Regions from separate parts of the Alishewanella sp. SMS8 genome, predicted to be linked through region 2. Evidence: predicted binding sites of a transcription regulator. Region 2 holds the regulator's gene; the other holds the start of a gene.
What was found. The regulator FNR, encoded in region 2, switches genes on or off when oxygen is low (the NO sensors DNR and NnrR bind a similar motif). The targets are predictions, from matches to a motif close to TTGATCTAGATCAA.
Positions count from the first base shown of each region.

Region 1: a site for FNR is predicted at 3,433-3,446, ahead of ORJ01_RS08505 (OmpW family protein). Genes of this name have one in related genera too.

Region 1 covers NZ_JAPJEA010000002.1:200,468-206,700, reverse strand. Annotated here, with positions in the region: gene ORJ01_RS08515 (histone deacetylase family protein) at 1-639, opposite strand, end outside; gene ORJ01_RS08510 (bifunctional acetyl-CoA hydrolase/transferase family protein/GNAT family N-acetyltransferase) at 639-2,483, opposite strand; gene ORJ01_RS08505 (OmpW family protein) at 2,631-3,326, opposite strand; gene ORJ01_RS08500 (DUF3300 domain-containing protein) at 3,473-5,065, opposite strand; gene ORJ01_RS08495 (lysophospholipid acyltransferase family protein) at 5,182-6,233, opposite strand, start outside.
Region 2 covers NZ_JAPJEA010000001.1:161,049-173,778, forward strand. Annotated here, with positions in the region: gene ccoO (cytochrome-c oxidase, cbb3-type subunit II) at 1-387, shown strand, start outside; gene ORJ01_RS00790 (cbb3-type cytochrome c oxidase subunit 3) at 393-575, shown strand; gene ccoP (cytochrome-c oxidase, cbb3-type subunit III) at 568-1,542, shown strand; gene ORJ01_RS00800 (FixH family protein) at 1,609-2,094, shown strand; gene ORJ01_RS00805 (heavy metal translocating P-type ATPase) at 2,103-4,490, shown strand; gene ccoS (cbb3-type cytochrome oxidase assembly protein CcoS) at 4,487-4,666, shown strand; gene ORJ01_RS00815 (sulfite exporter TauE/SafE family protein) at 4,656-5,330, shown strand; gene fnr (fumarate/nitrate reduction transcriptional regulator Fnr) at 5,366-6,070, shown strand; gene uspE (universal stress protein UspE) at 6,168-7,100, shown strand; gene ttcA (tRNA 2-thiocytidine(32) synthetase TtcA) at 7,169-8,089, shown strand; gene ORJ01_RS00835 (glucosaminidase domain-containing protein) at 8,290-9,165, opposite strand; gene ORJ01_RS00840 (pyridoxal phosphate-dependent aminotransferase) at 9,392-10,609, shown strand; gene ORJ01_RS00845 (sodium:alanine symporter family protein) at 10,724-12,118, shown strand; gene ORJ01_RS00850 (YebG family protein) at 12,265-12,603, opposite strand.

The DNA.
Region 1 (6,233 bases), on a different contig from region 2:
GCGACAGCCTCCGGCAAAAGGTAAATTGATGATGTGATCATTCTCGGTATCCGCCCCGGTATAAGGATAAAGCGGATGTTCAAAAGAGGAGCAAAACAGTACCCGAGGTTCGTGCTGGAAAATATCTTCGGTACCATTACCATGGTGGACATCAAAATCGACAATGGCTATACGGGATAAACCATAGTGATTGAGTGCATGTTCAGCGGCTACCGCAATATTGTTAATTAAACAAAAGCCCATGGCTTGCTCACGGGTGGCATGATGGCCAGGTGGGCGGATGGCACAAAATGCTTGTTCATTGTTGCCCGCCATAACACGGTCGACCGCATTGATACCACTTCCTGCGGCATGCATGGCGGCTTCAAGGCTTTTCGGGCTCATCACGGTGTCAGGATCTAACCAAATATGCCCCTCGGTCGGCGCTTTGGCAAAAAGCTCATCCACATAATGTTTACCATGGGCTAAATACAAACTTTCACGACTGGCTGGGGTGGCATCGAACTGCATAACCACATATTCCATTCCCGAGCGGATGATTTGATCATTAATGGCCGACAGCCGTTCACCGCACTCGGGGTGTTCGACGCCGTTGTCATGGTAATAACAGCTGGGATGACTAAAAATGGTAATAGCCATCAGTTTTCTCCTTTACCTGGGATGGTTAATTTTAAATAGACTTCTGTGGGGTCGTCACTTTTTAAACGCACAAAACCGGCATTTTCAAACACTTTTAGCATGGGTTTATTTTCAGAACGAACAAAAGCCTGCATGGAGTTAAGGCCTCGGCTGGTTGCAATATTGATCATCTCGGCCAATAAGCGTTTAGCCATACCACGGCCTTGTAATACTTCGCGAGTCACGAAGGCCACTTCGCAGCTATCTTCATTTGGGATCAGGTAATAACGTCCCACCGCTTGGATCTCCACCACCGAGCCTTTTTGTTTCACAATACACAAAGCCAAGTCTTTTGATTGATCAACGCTCACTAAGGTACAGGATTTTTCTCTGCTCATTTGTGTTGGCACAGAGTTGTAGCGCATTTGCAGCGTTTCTTTGGTGTGCGAATAAAAGAATTCTTGCAGGCGACGCTCATCAGAGGGGTTTAGTGGCCGAATATCAAATTTTTCGCCATTAAAGGTTAACTCTTTAAAGCCTACTGGGCCAAGCTCAGGGACATCGACCGGTGTTTGTAATTGATAATGCGGTACCCAATAATTTTTGCGAACTTCTGCTAATAACTGATTACGAAACTTTGGGTGTGCCACTCGAATTAACTCAAGCGCGCGCTCACGAATACTTTTACCGCGCAGTGAAGCAACCCCAAACTCGGTGACCACATAATGCACATGCGCACGGGTGGTGACTACGCCGGCGCCTTCTTTGATATGTGGCACTATGCGCGAAATGGTGCCGTTTTTCGCGGTAGAGGGCAGGGCGATAATCGGTTTACCGCCTTGGCTCATGGAAGCACCGCGGCTAAAATCGACCTGCCCCCCGACGCCACTGTAAAACATATGGCCAATCGAATCAGAAACAATCTGACCGGTCAGATCCACTTCAATCGCGCTGTTAATCGACACCATGCGATCGTTGCGGGCAATATTAATCGGTGAGTTAACATATTCGCTGGGATAAAAACCGATATGAGGGTTTTTATCGACAAAGTCGTATAGCTTTTTTGTGCCCATACAAAAGCTGGTGACGCTTTTGCCCGGGTGAAAGGTTTTACGCCGATTATTAATCACGCCTTTTTTAATCAAATCTAAAGCGCCATCGGTTAATAACTCGGTATGTAAGCCTAAATCTTTGTGATTGCTTAAATAACGTGTGACCGCCGCGCAAATTTTGCCGACACCAATTTGGATGGTGGCGCCATCTTCGACCAGTAGTGATACATATTGGCCGATCCGCTCGGTGCGCGCATCTAATTCGGGTGGTTCGATTTCCGGTAAGGCTTGTTCGGCATAGAAGAACGCATCAATGTCATCTTTATGTATAAAGGATTGGCCATAGGTTGTTGGCATCGCTGGGTTAACTTGCGCGATAACTATTTTGGCGGCTTTCGCTGCAGCCGAAATGACATCGACTGCAACCCCTAACGAGTGATAACCGTGCTCATCAGCAGGGCTGACCATAATTAATGCCGCATCTAAAGGTAAAATACCGTCCGTGAACAACGCCGGGATGTCGGTCATAAAGCAGGGGGTATAATCGGCACGCCCTTCTGCGACCGCTTGGCGAATAGTATGACCGCCGATAAATAGGGTATTTACTTTGAACAGATGCTGAAATTCGGGAGAGGCCCAACGGTTGTCAGAGAAGGTCACCAATTGCACAATTTCAATATCGTGCAGACTTTTGGCATTAGCAATTAAGTCGTCAATTAATAACGTGGGGACCGCAGCATGCGAGCCAATAAAAATACGGCTACCGGATTTTAATAACTGTTGCCAATTCAATGAAATGGTTTTTTGCGCCATGTGAACTCCGCAGCGAAAATGCTAGACCTTACTGTAGTCTAGATTGTGCAGCGGGAACAGACCCAACTTTGGTCGGATGCAGCTGGCTGCAGCCTTTGGTGAACCTGCTGGCAAGCGCCAGCAGGAGAGGTTTATCGTTTGAAGATATTATAAGGTCCAGCGTAAGCCAATCATCGCAACAAGCGGATCAATATTGACATCCACTTGTTGAATGGTATTACCTTGTACTCGAACTTGCGCATCGGTATCGATGTCCATTTTACTGATCATCAGATGCAGCCCTAAGTTTTCGGAGAACTTCACATTAACGCCGGCTTGCGCCGCTAAACCCCAAGAGTTTTTTAGTTTGATGGTTACCGCATCACCATTGTTCGCCGCACCTAAAGCCACCAAGGTTGTCACTAATTGTTGATCGGCTTCGGTATTAAAAAAGTTAGTGTAATTCACCCCTAAACCAACAAAGGGTTGAATGAGATCGCTTCCTATATCAAAGTGGTATTGCGCTAATAGCGTCGGGGGTAAATGTTTGGTTTTGCCAATGTTTAAACCGTCCAAGGCGCCATCTCCACTCATTTTATGCGTAAATGGGGTGGCCGCAATCAGTTGTACTGCCCAATTGTTTTCAAATTTATAATCGAACGTTAAGCCAAGTTGGGTATTGTTGTTAACTTTAACGCCGGTAGAGCCTGCAGGTAAACCGGCAACGCTTTCCACAACATCAAGATGGCTACTGCTATCGTTTGGCTGCACACTAATTGCACCCACATTGACAGAAAAATCAGCTAAGGCGGTGCCACTGAATAGGGTTAAACTTAAGGCTACTGCGGTGAAGATTGCTTTCATGGTGTTCTCCAGATAATTAACTGGCGCTATTGTGCGCTGTTCGTCTGCAGATACTTTGGGCTGGATCAAAAAAGCCTGTCGGTAGACAGGCTTTTTGGTTGGCAGTTTGTTTTAAATCAATAAAAAGGCCGCCTCTAATTAATTTGTTATTGACGAGATGAATTGGCCTCGACTCGGGCAGACTGATTAGCTTCTGGGCGCTGCCGGATCCGCTGTTCTTGCACGGGCCGTGCGCGTTGTTCTTGCACTGGACGTGTTACAGGTTGCACACGCTGCTCTGGCGCACTGCGATTAAGCGATGGCATGCGTTGTTCTTGCACTTGTCGTGTTACCGGTTGTACGCGTTGCTCTGGCGCATTGCGATTAACCGATTGCATACGTTGTTCTTGCACAGGCCGGGTTACGGGCTGTATGCGTTGCTCTGGCGCATTGCGGCTTAAGACACTTTTAATGCGTTGTTCCTGTTCAGCGCGGTTAATCGGTTGGATGCGTTGCTCAGGTGCATTTCGTCTCATCGACTGCGGCTGTTGTACGTTAGGTGTGGCACGCTCAATCGGTTGGATCCGCTGTTCATTGTGGCGATTAAAGGGTTGTATGCGTTCAGAGCCTACTCTGTCTTGCTGGCCTTTTACCTGAGAGGTCACAGGCGCAGTGATCGGTTGGGTCCGTTGCTCATTCTCTGCCCACTTTTCAGCAATCCGGCCTGTGTTGCGTTCTCGCTCATTCGGTCGGGTTGTCGACGCATTGCTGCGCTGCGCTTGACGAGCCGCTTCTTGTTCACGTCTTACATTACTTTGACGTAAACGACTGTCGGCAGGGATAAAGCTTCCGACGTTTTGTTCAGGCTGTACATTCGGACGATTAGAATGCTTTCGCTCGTCACGCCAGTGGTTATTGCGGTGTACGATCTGGGGTTGACGATAATACACACCCCGGCGATGGTATTGATCATGTTGCCAGCGGGGAGCCTGGTGGAAATGCTGACGCTTAGGGTAATAGCGTGGGGGTTCATAATAGTAGTTGTGTTGCACGACGACATGGCGATGCTGCCAATCGAAGATGCTGAAATAAAATGATGGCCGGATCTGAAAACCCGAGCCCCAGTAAAAGCTCACTTGATTGCGGTATGCAGCTGGGCCATGCCAATAAACCGGTGGATGGGTAGGCCACCACCAGTTACCATAGACAACGCGGGTGTCGTAGTAGGGCACATAAATCACTTCGCGCCGCGCCGGTTCAATCACAATCACCTCACGCTGACGTTCTACGATGACATGTTCACTATTACGCAGTGAACCTTGCGCATAGGCGCGTTCACGTAAACGTTGGATACTGGCTAATAAGGCTGCTTCGTCGGTTAAAAAGGCTTCACCAAGTTGCTGTGTCCACTGCAGATCTTCATTTAAGCGGTTTAGCAATTGAGGAAAGGCCGTTAACGCTTGAACGCTAGGATCCCAATCTTGTAAGCTCGCTGCTTCAACCGCCATTTCTGCCGTAAGGTTGGGGTTTTGTTCTAACCAACGTGCCGCTTGCACCACTTCTAATGGATAGGTGGCGGCGATCAGCACATGCGTCAGTACACTGTCGGGATACAGGGCCACTGGGGCCAGCATTTGATCAAATTCTGCATCACTGATTTGCACAGTGGCATTGCTACTTTTCGTTTGCGAAGCACAGCCTGTGCTCACTAATAGCAGGGTGAGCAATAACACCGATTGCAAAGCTCGATAGACTTGCATAATTCCTCCTCAGTGCTGCGTTTGGCAACTGGCCCACAACACTCTTTGGTGTAGCATACACTCAAGTTATAAAGGAAGATGGCTGAATCTTGGCTGAACTTTAAACAATCTTAGCACTAGTCTAGATATCGAGCGCGTTTAGTTGCTGTTACTAAGGATAAATCGACTAACACTAAGCCATCAACACAATTGGCAAACTCAGGATCAATGCCAAAAGCTAAAAACGTTGTGCCACCCGGGGTGCAAAGCTCACTGTATTGCTTATATAGCGTAGGTACACTGACTTTCATATTCGCTAGTAAATGTTTTAATTGGCTAAAGTCTGCAGCATAGTCGTTACCTGTAAAATGTTGGGCTAATTGCTGCACCGTTGGCGCCGCTAATGGGTAAGGACGTTTCGCTTCAGCGCTTGGTAGAGCAGACCCAAAATACAAACCATAGAAATACACTAATAAATCTCTGGCCGGTACGGGATAGCTATTTGACAAACTCACGCCGCCAAATAAATAACGCACCTGCGGATTTTGTTTTAAATAGGCACCAATGCCATACCATAAATATTCTAGGCTGCGCTTACCCCAATAGCGTGGTTGCACAAAACTTCGACCTAACTCTAAACCCTGAGCTAAGTAAGGCTGCATGGACGGAGAAAACTGAAATAAGGTTTGGGTATATAAGCCTGTTGGCCCTTGTTCTGCTAATACCTTGTTAGTATCAGCCAAGCGGTAAGCGCCTACAATTTCTAAATCTTCGTTATCCCATAACAGTAAATGAGCATAGTGGCTGTCAAAGCGATCAATATCTCGGCGTTGGCCGGTGCCTTCCCCGACAGCTCGAAAAGCTAATTCTCTTAAGCGTCCTATTTCCCGCATGATGGGCGAGCTTTGTTGATGTTGATATAAGTAAATTAATTTCCCATCACGGGTTTCACCCAACCGTTGGCACTGACTTATTGCCTTTTTTAATACTGCTCTTGGTTCAGGCCGTGCTATCGCGGTTTGCGTGATGAAAAGTGAGGGGCGATCGGTAGCAAGCCGGTATAGCTGCTTTTTGAACAGTTTTACTTTTACTGGAACCGGCAATGATAACTGGCTAAAGCTATTACAGGGGATTTGTTCGCCAATACGAACCGCCATGGTTTTTCCTTTTTGTTTAAACATCTCTCTTA
Region 2 (12,730 bases):
GTGCGTCCATTCCGTGCTGAAGTAGAACGTTATGGTCACTACTCTGTTGCCGGTGAAAGTGTTTGGGAACACCCATTCTTGTGGGGTTCCAAGCGGACGGGTCCAGACTTAGCTCGTGTGGGTCAACGGTATAGCGACGACTGGCATTATGCTCACTTAATGGATCCACGTTCAGTGGTGCCACAGTCAAATATGCCAGGTTACCCGTGGTTAGATGCTAACCTGCTTGATGGCAAGTATACCGCGAAAAAATTAGAAATATTCCGTAAGTTCGGCGTGCCGTACACGGATGAAGATATCGCTGGTGCAGCTGAAGCAGTGCAAGGTAAAACTGAAATGGAAGCCCTGATTGCGTATCTGCAATCACTGGGCACAGCCTTAAAGTAATCGCCATGGAATTTGCAACAGTTCATAGCATTCTGACAGTGATTCTGTTCGTCGCGTTTGTTGCTTTCGTTATTTGGGCTTACAGTAAAAAACGTAAGTCCGATTTCGATGAAGCAGCCAACCTTGTTTTTGATGACGAGCCAGAATCAAAAAAACAACATTCTAAACGGGAGTCGGAGCATGAGTAGCTTCTGGAGTCTTTGGATTTGGGTACTAACCATCCCAGTATTGGTGCTGTGTTTAGTCCTGATCATGTGGAACTTAAAAAACTATGTCGGTGTGCCTGAAGATGAGACCACTGATCACGAAGTGGATGGCTTAAAGGAATTTAACAACCCACTACCAAAATGGTGGACTTACATGTTCCTTGCCACCTTAGTCTGGTCGGTGTTTTACTTAGCCGCCTATCCAGGTTTAGGTAATTACAAAGGTTTCTTAGGTTGGACCAGCTCTAACCAAGGTATCAAATCTTTGGAAGAATCTCGCCAAGCGGTATTACAAGCGCAAGCTGAAGGCCGTAACGTACAGTTAGATATGGAAGTGGTTAAAGCTGATGAAGTTTATGGCCCCGTATTTCAACAATTTGCTCAGCGCGACGTGTTGGACCTAGCCTACGATCCAGAAGCCTTAAAGATTGGCCAGCGCTTGTTCTTACAAAACTGTGCCTTATGTCATGGTTCTGATGGGCGCGGCCAACGTGGCTTCCCAAATTTAACCGACAACGATTGGTTATATGGTGGCACAGCAGACAAGATCAAAGAAACCTTATTGCACGGTCGTAAAGCCGCCATGCCGGGTTGGGAAGCCGCACTAGGTGACCAAGGCATCAAAGAGATGACTGCTTATGTTCTGCAGTTATCAGGTCGTGCTGTTAACGAAAAAGATGCCGAAGCCGGTAAAGCGAAATTTGGTATGTGTGCTGCCTGTCACGGTGTTGATGGTCGTGGTAGCGTTGCGCACAACTTACCTTTCGGTGCCCCTAACCTAACGGATAACATTTGGTTGTATGGCGGTTCTTCAGCCACTATCGAAGAAACACTGCGTTTAGGTCGTTACGGTGTTATGCCAGCCTTTAAAACAACGTTAGGCGAAGACAAGGTGCATATCCTAACGGCTTATGTGTACCGACTGTCAAATCCGGAAGACTTGCGCTAAACCGCACAGCAATCCGAAGCGCACTAAGCCCCGTAAAGGGGCTTAGTTTTATGAACGAGGTGAGTTATGCAAGAAGATACTAAACCCTGGTATAAATACGCTTGGACCTGGGTGTTAATCGCCATCCCTGTGGTTACCGCATTAAAAGCCGTTCACACCGTTGTGGTGATGCAGCAGCATAAGCCTGAGATCGTCATTGACGACTATTATCAAGCCGGTAAAAGTATCAATATGCAACTGGCGAAATATCGCGAAGCCGCCCTGCGCAATATGGATGCACGTATTTTAGTCGCCGGTAACCGGGCGGTCATTCGATTTACTGAAAACCAAGTATTGGGTGAAACTATTCATCTTGATTTTTACCACCCTACCCTAGGCGCACATGATTTTGCGGTTGATGCCGAACGCAGTGGCGAGCTACTGTATGTGGCAACATTACCGATCACGCCAAACGGCCGCTGGCGTTTAACCGTATCAGACAAATCCGAAGAATGGCGACTGCGCGCCAACTTAACACTGCCGGCAGAACAAGAAATTAAACTGGGTTATTAAGAAGGATAATGGCTGTGGCAGCAGTGAGGTGTTTTCATTGCCATGAAACGGTACACACTGGCGATCGTTTTACTTTAAACGTTGACGGGCAAGAACATTATTTTTGCTGTGCTGGCTGCCAAGCCGTCGCTGATACTATCTTTAGTAATGGTCTTGCCGATTATTATCGTTTTCGAACGGCTGCAGCCACTAAGATCGATGCTCTACCTTTGGATCTCAGCGCCGAATTAAGCCAATTTGATAACGAGGCGGTGTTAGCCGATATTAGTCAGCAGCATAATGAGCTAACCGATATTGAATTGTCCATCAGTGGTATGAGCTGTGCAGCTTGTGCTTGGCTTATCGAAAAACAACTTCGCAAACTACCTCAGCTCCACAGTGTGAGCATTAATGCCTCAACCCAGCGAGCGTTGCTGCGATTTGATAGTAAACAGCTGTCACTCAGCGCTATTTTACAACGTATCAACGATATTGGTTATCAAGCCAGTCCCTTTGTGGCCGATCAAGAAGAGCACAAATTCAAACTCGAGCTTAATCGTTATCTCAAGCGGCTCGCGGTATCCGGCATTTTAACTATGCAAGTGATGATGCTGGCTTTTGCGCTGTATTTTGGTGAATACACTGGCATTGAAACAGCCCATGAAGGCTATCTGCGTTGGATCAGTTTGCTTTTAACGATCCCTGTGGTGCTGTATGCCGCTAAACCTTTTGTAGTCAGTGCTTGGCGCAGTATTAAGGCACGACAAATGAATATGGACGTGCCGGTTACGCTGGCCCTGTATTACACCTTTTTTGCATCTGCGTATGCCACCGCGATGCAAACCGGCGAAGTGTATTTTGAATCCGTTTGCATGTTTACCTTCTTGCTGCAATTAGGCAAATTCTTTGAATTCCGCGCCCGTGCGCAAGCCCGCGAAGCGACCAGTAATTTATTAAAAATCATGCCGGTTACGGCCACCCTACACACCGAGCAAGGGCCACAGCCCACATCGGCTCGGCGCTTACAAACGGGCGATATCATCTTAGTTAAAGCCGGTGAAACCCTGCCCGCCGATGGCATAGTAAAAGACGGGCAAAGCTCAGTTGATGAGTCGATGTTAACCGGTGAATATCGCGCGATCAGTAAAACAATTGGCGATACAGTATTGGCCGGTAGCGTTAATCACGATGGTTTATTACAGGTTCAAGTAAGCCGAGTTTTAGCCCATTCGCGCTTGGGTCAAATCATTCAATTACAACAACTGACGCTGAGCCAAAAACCGAAACTAGTCGAAAAAACCGACCAATTAGCCAAGTATTTTGTCGAGCGTTTATTGGTGATCGCCCTGCTCACTTTCTTACTTTGGTATTTCTGGTGGGATCCTAGCCGCGCATTTTGGGTCACCCTATCGGTGTTAGTTGCCACCTGCCCTTGCGCCCTTAGCTTAGCGACCCCCACGGCGATAACCTGTGCCTTGGCCAGATTAAATCGACAAGGCGTGCTGATTAAAAATGCTCAAGTGCTTGAGGTTTTACCCAACATTAGCCATATCGTGGTAGATAAAACCGGCACCTTAACTGAAGGTAAATTTAGCTTACAACAGGTGCACAGGGTCAACCCTACCCTAGCTGAAACCGATTTACTTAACTTAGTGGCCAATTTAGAACAATATTCTGAGCATCCGATTGCCCGGGCCTTTGCGCCGTATTTAACGCAGCCCCTAACATTAAACGACGTACAGGTAGCCATTGGCGCCGGTATTCGTGCTCGTTGGCAAGGCCAGCAACTCAAAGTGGGCAGCGCACAATTTTGTGGCGTACCAGCAGAGCCAGAATGGCAGGTGTATTTTACTCTTGATAACCAACTGCAAGCTAAGTTAAAACTTGTAGATAAATTACGCGAAGAAGCGACGGCGTTAATTCAGCAACTTCAGCAGCAAGGCTATAAACTGGGGATGTTAACCGGTGATCACTCGGTACAAGCAGAACAATTAACCGCAGCATTAAAACTCGACTTTATGCACAAAGGCTGCAGCCCTGAAGATAAAGTCACCGAGATCCAACAATTAATCGCAACAGGTGCCAAAGTGCTGATGCTGGGTGACGGTATTAACGATAGTCCGAGCTTTAACGCTGCGCATATTTCAGTTGCGGTGCAATCTGGCACCGATTTATCGAAAAACCAAGCAGATGTGGTATTTTTAAAAGCCGATTTACGCTTATTACAAAACCTTCTTCAAGGTGGCAAACAAACCTCCCGGGTGATCAAGCAGAACCTTGGCTGGTCAGTGGGCTACAATCTGGTTATTATCCCTTTAGCCGTTGCGGGTTTTGTTTCCCCTTACATTGCCGTGATTGGCATGTCGTTTAGCTCGCTGTTAGTGGTATCCAATTCATTGAGGTTACTGAAAAAATGAGCATTATCTATGTACTGATCCCGATTGCCATCCTGTTTGTGGCTATTGGCATCGGTATCTTCTTTTGGGCGGTGCGCTCAAAGCAATTTGAAGATTTAGAAAAAGAAGGCTTAAGTATCTTGTTCGACGAAGATAAGCCCAAAGTGATACCACCGAACAAGCCTGATGAACATTGATTATGTCGCGGCGCTGCTGATTGGTTTTTTAGGCAGCAGCCATTGTTTAGTCATGTGCGGTGGTATTGTTGCCGCCTTGCAATTTGCCATGCCGGCCCAAAGTGCTTGGCAAAAGTTTCGCTTACAATTGTTGTTAAGCCTTGGCCGCTTGATTACCTATACCTGCTTTGGTGGCTTGGTCGGTTATTTTGGTGCGACCGCCATGGGCATTACCGGAGCCACTTTTATTGGGTTGCGTTTATTGGCCGGCTTATTATTACTGGCAATGGCGCTGTATATTGCCCGGCTTTGGTTTGGTTTAACGCGTTTAGAGCGCGCAGGGCAAGGTTTGTGGCGCTTTATCCAACCTTATACGAAGCGCTTATTACCGCTTGATAGCAGTGTTAAAGCCCTAAGCTATGGCATGTTATGGGGCTTTTTGCCTTGTGGTTTGGTTTATTCAACCCTTAGTTGGAGTTTAGCCAGCGGCAGTGCCAGTAGCGGTGCACTGATCATGTTACTTTTTGGCGTCGGCACCTTACCTGCGTTACTGGTATTTGGCTCCGCGGCTAATAGCCTAGTCAAACTAAAAAACCAACTATGGTTTCGTTACAGTGCGGCATTACTGTTAGCGGTTTATGGTTTTTACACGATATGGCTTGCTTTGCATAGACTAGTTTTTTAAGCTGTTACCCTATTAAGGGTAAAAGGGTGTGTGTGATGCAACGTTCAGCTATAAATTGTCAGGATTGCGGTTTTAGTCAGCTGTGTTTACCGTTTTCGCTCAGTGAGCAAGAAATGAGCAAACTTGATGATATCATTCAGCGAAAGCGCCCTTTGCACAAAGGCGATATGTTGTTTGAAAGCGGTAACGAGCTTAAATCGCTATATGCCATCCGCACGGGCTCTTTTAAAACCTTCACGCTCACCTCACAAGGTGAGCAGCAAATCACCGGCTTTCATTTACCTGGCGATGTCATTGGTTTTGACGCCATCAATACTGAAAAACATGCCAGCTATGCTGAAGCCTTAGAAACCGGTATGATTTGTGAAATACCCTATCAAAACCTTGAAAATCTGTTAAGTCAATTACCTAAACTACGCCAGCAAATGATGCGTTTAATGAGCCAAGATATTCAATCTGATCAACAAATGATGTTGCTGTTAAATCGTAAAACCGCAGAGCAAAAATTGGCAACTTTTTTAAATCATTTGGCTTCTCGTTATGGCAATCGTGGTTTTTCTGAAAAAGCCTTCCGGCTCAGTATGACCCGCAGCGACATTGGTAATTATTTGGGCTTGACCGTAGAAACCATCAGCCGTTTGCTGAGTAAAATGCACAAAGATGAAATCATTCAAGTTGATGGCAAGCTTATCACCATTTTGGATGCCCCCAGCTTAACCGCGCTTTCAGGCCAATGTTAACTCCCTTTAACTTGATATAGCACAAACATAAATCCCTATTAATCGCTTATCTTGGTCTACACTTAGATAAGCTGATTGACTTAAGAGGGAAGCTTTAATGTCTATTTACAATAATGTGTTAGTGGTTTTAGATCCGAGCGCTGATGAGCAAAAAGCGCTCGATAGAGCCATCGAACTTGCCCGCAAACAAGGCTGTCAACTGACCGCTTTTCTTAGTGTTTATGAATTCTCTTACGAGATGACCACCATGTTATCGGGTGACGAGCGCGAATCGATGAAACAGTCGGTGATTAAAGATCGCGAGCTTTGGGTCAAAACCTTTTTAGAACAACCCAGCGCCTTGGGTTTAAACATCAAAATGCACGTGGTTTGGCACAATCGCCCCTTTGAAGCCGTGGTGAAAACCGTCTTAGATAATGATTATGATCTGGTGATCAAAGGGACGCATGATCATGATGTTTTAAAATCGATGATTTTTACGCCGACCGATTGGCATATTTTGCGTAAATGTCCTTGCCCAGTATTGTTAGTTAAAGATCATGCATGGCCTGCTAAAGGCAATATCATTGCTGCCGTTAATGCGGGTAGTGAGCAAGAACATCACCTGTCATTAAATCAACGGGTGATCCACAAAGCACAACAAATGTCGCAATTACTCGATGCTAAGGTGCATTTAGTCAATGCCTATCCCGGCACCCCGGTGAATATCGCGATTGAGATCCCCGAGTTTAATCCACAAGAATACAATGACACCCTTCGCCGCCATCATAAAGATGCGATATTAAGTCTGGCCGAAAAACATCAAATTAGTAACGAGCAATGTCATGTGTTAGAAGGTATGCCCGAAGACGTGATCCCGAAACTGGCCAAAAAGCTGGATGCCGAAATGGTCATTATCGGCACTATTGGGCGTACGGGCTTATCCGCGGCGATCATTGGTAATACCGCTGAACATGTCATCGACCGCCTAGATTGCGATGTATTAGCCATGAAACCGGCTGACTTTATTTGTCCGCTTGAAAAAAGCTAATTATCAGACTTTGGTAAAGGCGCGAGGTTGGGTATAATGAGCGCCTTTTTTCTGGCGGGTAGTTACTGATGTCGCACGCAGCACAAGCAAAAGCTCAATACAATCTGAACAAATTACACAAAAGATTGCGCCGGGGTGTGGGTCAAGCCATTGCTGATTTCGGCATGATTGAAGAAGGTGATAAGATCATGGTCTGCCTTTCTGGCGGCAAAGACTCTTACACCATGCTCGATATCCTGATGAATTTACAGCAATCCGCGCCGGTAAATTTTAGCCTTATTGCCGTTAACCTCGATCAAAAACAACCTGGCTTCCCTGCTGAGGTATTACCTCAGTATTTAAACCAGCTGGGTATTGAATATCTGATTGTTACTGAAGATACCTACTCGATAGTCAAAGATAAAATTCCAGAGGGTAAAACCACCTGTTCGCTGTGTTCACGTTTGCGCCGGGGCATTTTATATCGTACTGCAAAAGAGCTGGGCGCCACTAAAATTGCATTAGGCCATCATCGTGATGATATGCTTGAAACCCTGTTTTTAAACATGTTTTATGGTGGCAAGATGAAATCGATGCCGCCTAAACTGGTCAGTGACAACGGTGAACATATCGTGATCCGACCTTTAGCTTATTGCAAAGAAAAAGACATTGAAAAATACGCTGTCGCGCGTGAGTTTCCGATCATCCCTTGTAACCTTTGTGGCTCACAAGACGGCCTGCAGCGCCAAGTGGTCAAAGAAATGCTGCAAGATTGGGATAAACGCTTTCCTGGGCGCATCGAGACCATGTTTCAAGCCATGCAAAACATCGTGCCATCACATTTAGCAGATAAATCGCTGTTTAATTTCGCAGGGCTGACGAAGGGTGACGCTTTAGCGACTGAGGGTGATTTAGCATTTGATAAAGCGACCATCCCCAGCATTCCGGTTGGCTTAGAAATAGATAACGAAGATGAGCAGCCGCTGCTACAAGCGGTCGAGTTAAACTAGCTCCTTGATTATCTCTGCGCTTTAACTTGGCATCATGCTGTTAGAGCGCAGCTTTTCACATCGGCATTGCAGCGCGATATGCCAGCCTGCCTTTGATAACCATGCTGCACCTTGGCTTATGCGCACTTGGCTTCTTAGCTGTGATGTCCAGCTAAAACCATACCCAACAGCACATCGCAGCGCAGGAAATAGCAATCAGCTTAATCTTCTAAAAAACGTCGATTATAACGGATCATGGCGGTTATCTCTTCGATGTACTCTTCACCACGTTCAGAATAAGCATGCAACCCATGCGCCAATGCTTCACCACGTATGGGGCGATCCTCTTCACGCAACTTCCAGCGGATTTGGCGTAACGACTCATAGGTATGAAAAGTATTCAGATTATAAAAATAACTGCTAATCGCTGCGGCGGCATCTTCAAATCGGGCCACTTCGTGAAACTGATCTTCAGCACGATTTAATGGCACGAGGCCACAGCCCTCCCGAAAGCACCATTGCCCAAAAAAGTTATAGCCTTCCACGGCAAAACGACTAGTGCCCCAAGCCGACTCATTGGCTGCCTGCATTAAGACTAAACTCTCCGGAATAATATCCACGCGCAACAGTAATTCTTGCAGCGATGCCATATCCGTTTCAGTAATATCTAAGCGGAACTCATCATACAAACTATAAAGAAAGGCATATTCGTCGATATGTAAGCGCATATTCTTACGCTTTTTATCTTCAATTTCTAATAATTGCTCGCGCAATAACAGCAAGCGTTGATTTTCGCGACGCACGTGAGGGCGCAAATAATCAAAAAAAGCTTTTTTCTTTTTACGGACATCCGTAATGGCATTAAAGTCGGGTAACGGCCGAGCGGGAATTTCAGAGCGAGGATAAGCCAACCGCTGTAGCAGTTTTTTCTGATCAGCCTGCGATAATGCAGACAGCCGAGTTGGGATCTGCCATTGCTCGAAAGACTCGAGCGAATCGCTTTCTTTTAATGGTTCGAGTTGGCTAAAAGGGCTTAACGTGGCAATCAGCACCCCTAACCAAAACAATACCAGCAATAATTTTCGGAAAAACAGCATTAACCACCTTTGTCATGAAACAACAATTCAACACTATTAGAACGTATTATTATTATTTAGCCTGCCATTCTACCGCCTTAGTCTGCTAGATTCGACCAAAAGTTGCCACGCTGGGTTTTTTTACGCATTTTATGCTGAAATCATTGCAAATTTAGTCTGTCTGATAAAAACTGGCTTGGTAAGATTTAGCTGTCTGGATGGATATAACGGGGTAAATGGCGAAGATATGAAACCAATTGAACGTTCAACTAAGTTAGATGGGGTATGTTATGACATCCGTGGGCCAGTTGCTCGAGAAGCCAAGCGCATGGAAGAAGAAGGTCATCGGATCCTAAAACTCAATATTGGTAACCCTGCCCCATTTGGTTTTGAAGCACCCGATGAAATTCTCAAGCACGTTATTCATAATTTGCCAACGGCACAGGGCTATTCTGATTCACAAGGTATCTATCCGGCGCGAGTGGCTGTCGCGCAATATTATCAACAACGGGGTATTCGTGGTGCCGATGCCGATGATGTTTATATCGGTAATGGCGTCTCTGAATTGATATTGATGGCCTTACAAGGTTTATTGAATACCGCCGATGAAGTGTTAGTGCCGATGCCCGATTATCCGCTATGGACTGCCGCAGTTAATTTAGCGGGGGGCAAAGCGGTACATTATTTATGTGATGAACAGCAAGACTGGTATCCTTCGCTTGAGGATATTAAAGCGAAGATCAGCAAAAAAACCCGTGCTATCGTGTTAATCAACCCGAATAACCCAACCGGTGCGGTGTACAGCCCTGAATTCTTACGTGAACTGCTTGAAATCGCCCGGCAACATAAGCTGGTGGTGATGAGTGATGAGATCTACGACAAAGTCTTATACGACGGTACAGAGCATGTCAGCACGGCAGCATTAGCAGATGATTTAGTAATGCTGACCTTTGGTGGCTTATCTAAAAATTACCGCATAGCCGGTTTTCGCATCGGTTGGTTGTTTATCTCTGGTGCAAAAAAGCTCGCCAAAAACTATATCGAGGGTTTAAATATCCTGGCCTCGATGCGGTTATGTGCCAATGTGCCCTGCCAGCACGCCGTACAAACGGCACTGGGCGGCTATCAAAGCATTAATGAGCTTACCGTTCCTGGTGGCCGTTTATACGATCAAATGGATTTGGCGCACAAGTTGGTCAATGAGATTGATGGAGTAAGCTGCATGCGCCCAAAAGGCGCCATGTATCTCTTCCCCAAAATTGATTTAAAGAAATATCATATTAAAGATGACGAACTGTTTGTGTTAGATTTTTTACGGCAACACAAAGTGCTGTTAGTGCATGGTCGCGCCTTTAACTGGCCAGAACCGGATCACTTTAGGATCGTTACACTGCCGCATAAAGATCAATTACGACAGGCAATTAGTAAGCTTGCACAATTTTTACCCAGCTATAGCCAAGAATAAAACATGACGCTTTAAGAACTTCATCTGTAAAAATGCCGTGTTTGACACATCACTGTTGTCAGCACGGCGTCAAGCAGGTATGCTCGGCCAGGTTGTAGCCATCTGGATAGCAAAATGTCTGCTGAATACTCTTTCCAATCTCTGTTTGAAGCTTTTACGACGCAACTTGCTGCAGTCGTATTTTACGCCTTTTCCTTTAATGGCGTGGATATTCCCTTGGTCATGATTTGGCTGATCAGCGGTGCCATCATTTTTACCCTATACCTCGGATTTATTAATATCCGTGGCTTTCGCTATGCGATTAGCCGCTTATTCGCCAAACCAGAACGTGATAGCGCCGGTGAAATCTCCCCTTATAAAGCCCTAACCACCGCCCTCTCTGGTACGGTGGGTACAGGTAATATTGCAGGTGTGGCGATTGCTATCAGCCTTGGCGGCCCGGGCGCGACGTTTTGGATGATCATGGCCGGTTTATTGGGTATGTCGACCAAGTTTGTCGAATGTACCTTGGCTGTGAAGTATCGTCAGCAAAACGCCGACGGCAGTATCTCGGGTGGCCCAATGTTCTACATTAAAGCCGCGCTAGATAAATATCATTTACCCCGCTTGGGCTCCGCTTTGGCCATCTTTTTTTCTATTGCTGTTATCTTTGGCTCGGCCGGCTTTGTGCATGTAAACCAAGGCTTTGTGCAAGTAGAAAGTGTAACGGGCTTTGATCAACCTTGGCTGTTTGGGGTGATTTACGCGGCGCTAATTGGCGCAGTGATTATTGGCGGTATCAAAAGTATTGCCAATGTCACCAGTAAACTGGTGCCTTTTATGTGTGCCATTTACTTGCTGGCTGCCTTTGTGGTGATTGCACAGCATTTACCTGCCGTGCCTAGCGCCTTGCTGTTAATCGTACATAGTGCCTTTGCGCCCGATGCGGCCTATGGTGGTTTTATTGGCGTGTTGATCCAAGGTTTTCGGCGCGCCGCTTACTCGAATGAAGCGGGCATCGGCTCGTCGCCTATCGCGCATGCGGCAGCCCGAACCAAAGATCCTATCTCGCAAGGCTTTGTCGGCTTGCTCGAGCCTTTTATTGATACAGTGGTGATTTGTACCATTACGGCTTTGGTGATTATTTTAACTGGGGCTTATCAATTACAAGGGCTGGATGGCGTACAAATTACCTCGGGTGCCTTTGCTACGGTATTTGATTGGTTTCCGATAGTCTTGATGGTGGCGTTGTTGCTGTTTGGTTTTTCAACCGTGCTTAGCTGGTCTTATTATGGCTTAACCGGCTGGCGTTACATTATGGGTACCGGCCCCAAAATGACCACGCTGTATAAGATTTTATTCTGTGGCATGGTATCGATGGGCGCAGTACCCAGCATTATGGCAGTGTTTGATTTTATCGATTCAATGATTTTCTTAATGGCGATCCCGAATATTCTGGCCCTGTATTTACTGTTGCCAGAGGTAAAAGCCGATTTAAATCGTTATTGGCAAAACCGCGTTAAGCACTAGATGGTGTTGAGGTAGGCTGAGCCTTGTAGCGCAACTGAGATTTGTACTGCAAATTAAGATTAAGAGCAACACCTTGCCTTTGGCGCTTCACGCGCGCAGACAAGGTGTTGCCTTAGCCGTATTAGCTAGGAAGGCTGAACTGAGGGTTAAGCCGCTTGCTCGGTTTTACTGCTTTTCTTTACGGCCGTTAACTCTGCTGTGTTTAGCTGCGACTTCTCGCTGACTTTAGGCTCTTTCTCTGCCGTTTTTGCTGGCGCTTTTTTGGCACCTAAGGCAATTAATACCGCGTCTTTTTGCTGCGCTAAATATAACGCCAAGGTTTCAGTTTGTTGTTCGTCAGCGATTAAAGCGCTGTCTTGAAGTAATAGTTGCAAAGCATCTGCCGTATCGAGCATTTTGTCATAGGCATCCGCCTCAGCTTTTGAGGTAAACGTCATTTTTTCTACTCCATTTCGCTCTACAACATATTTGGTGATTACCGCCATCGTTTTACCCTCTGCTAGAAAACTGTTTATTTATACAGTATAAATAAGACCCTGTCCAGCGCTCGCATCTCACTGTTATTTACATTACTATAAGTAATTGAACTATAGCGATTTCAGTGGAGGATTT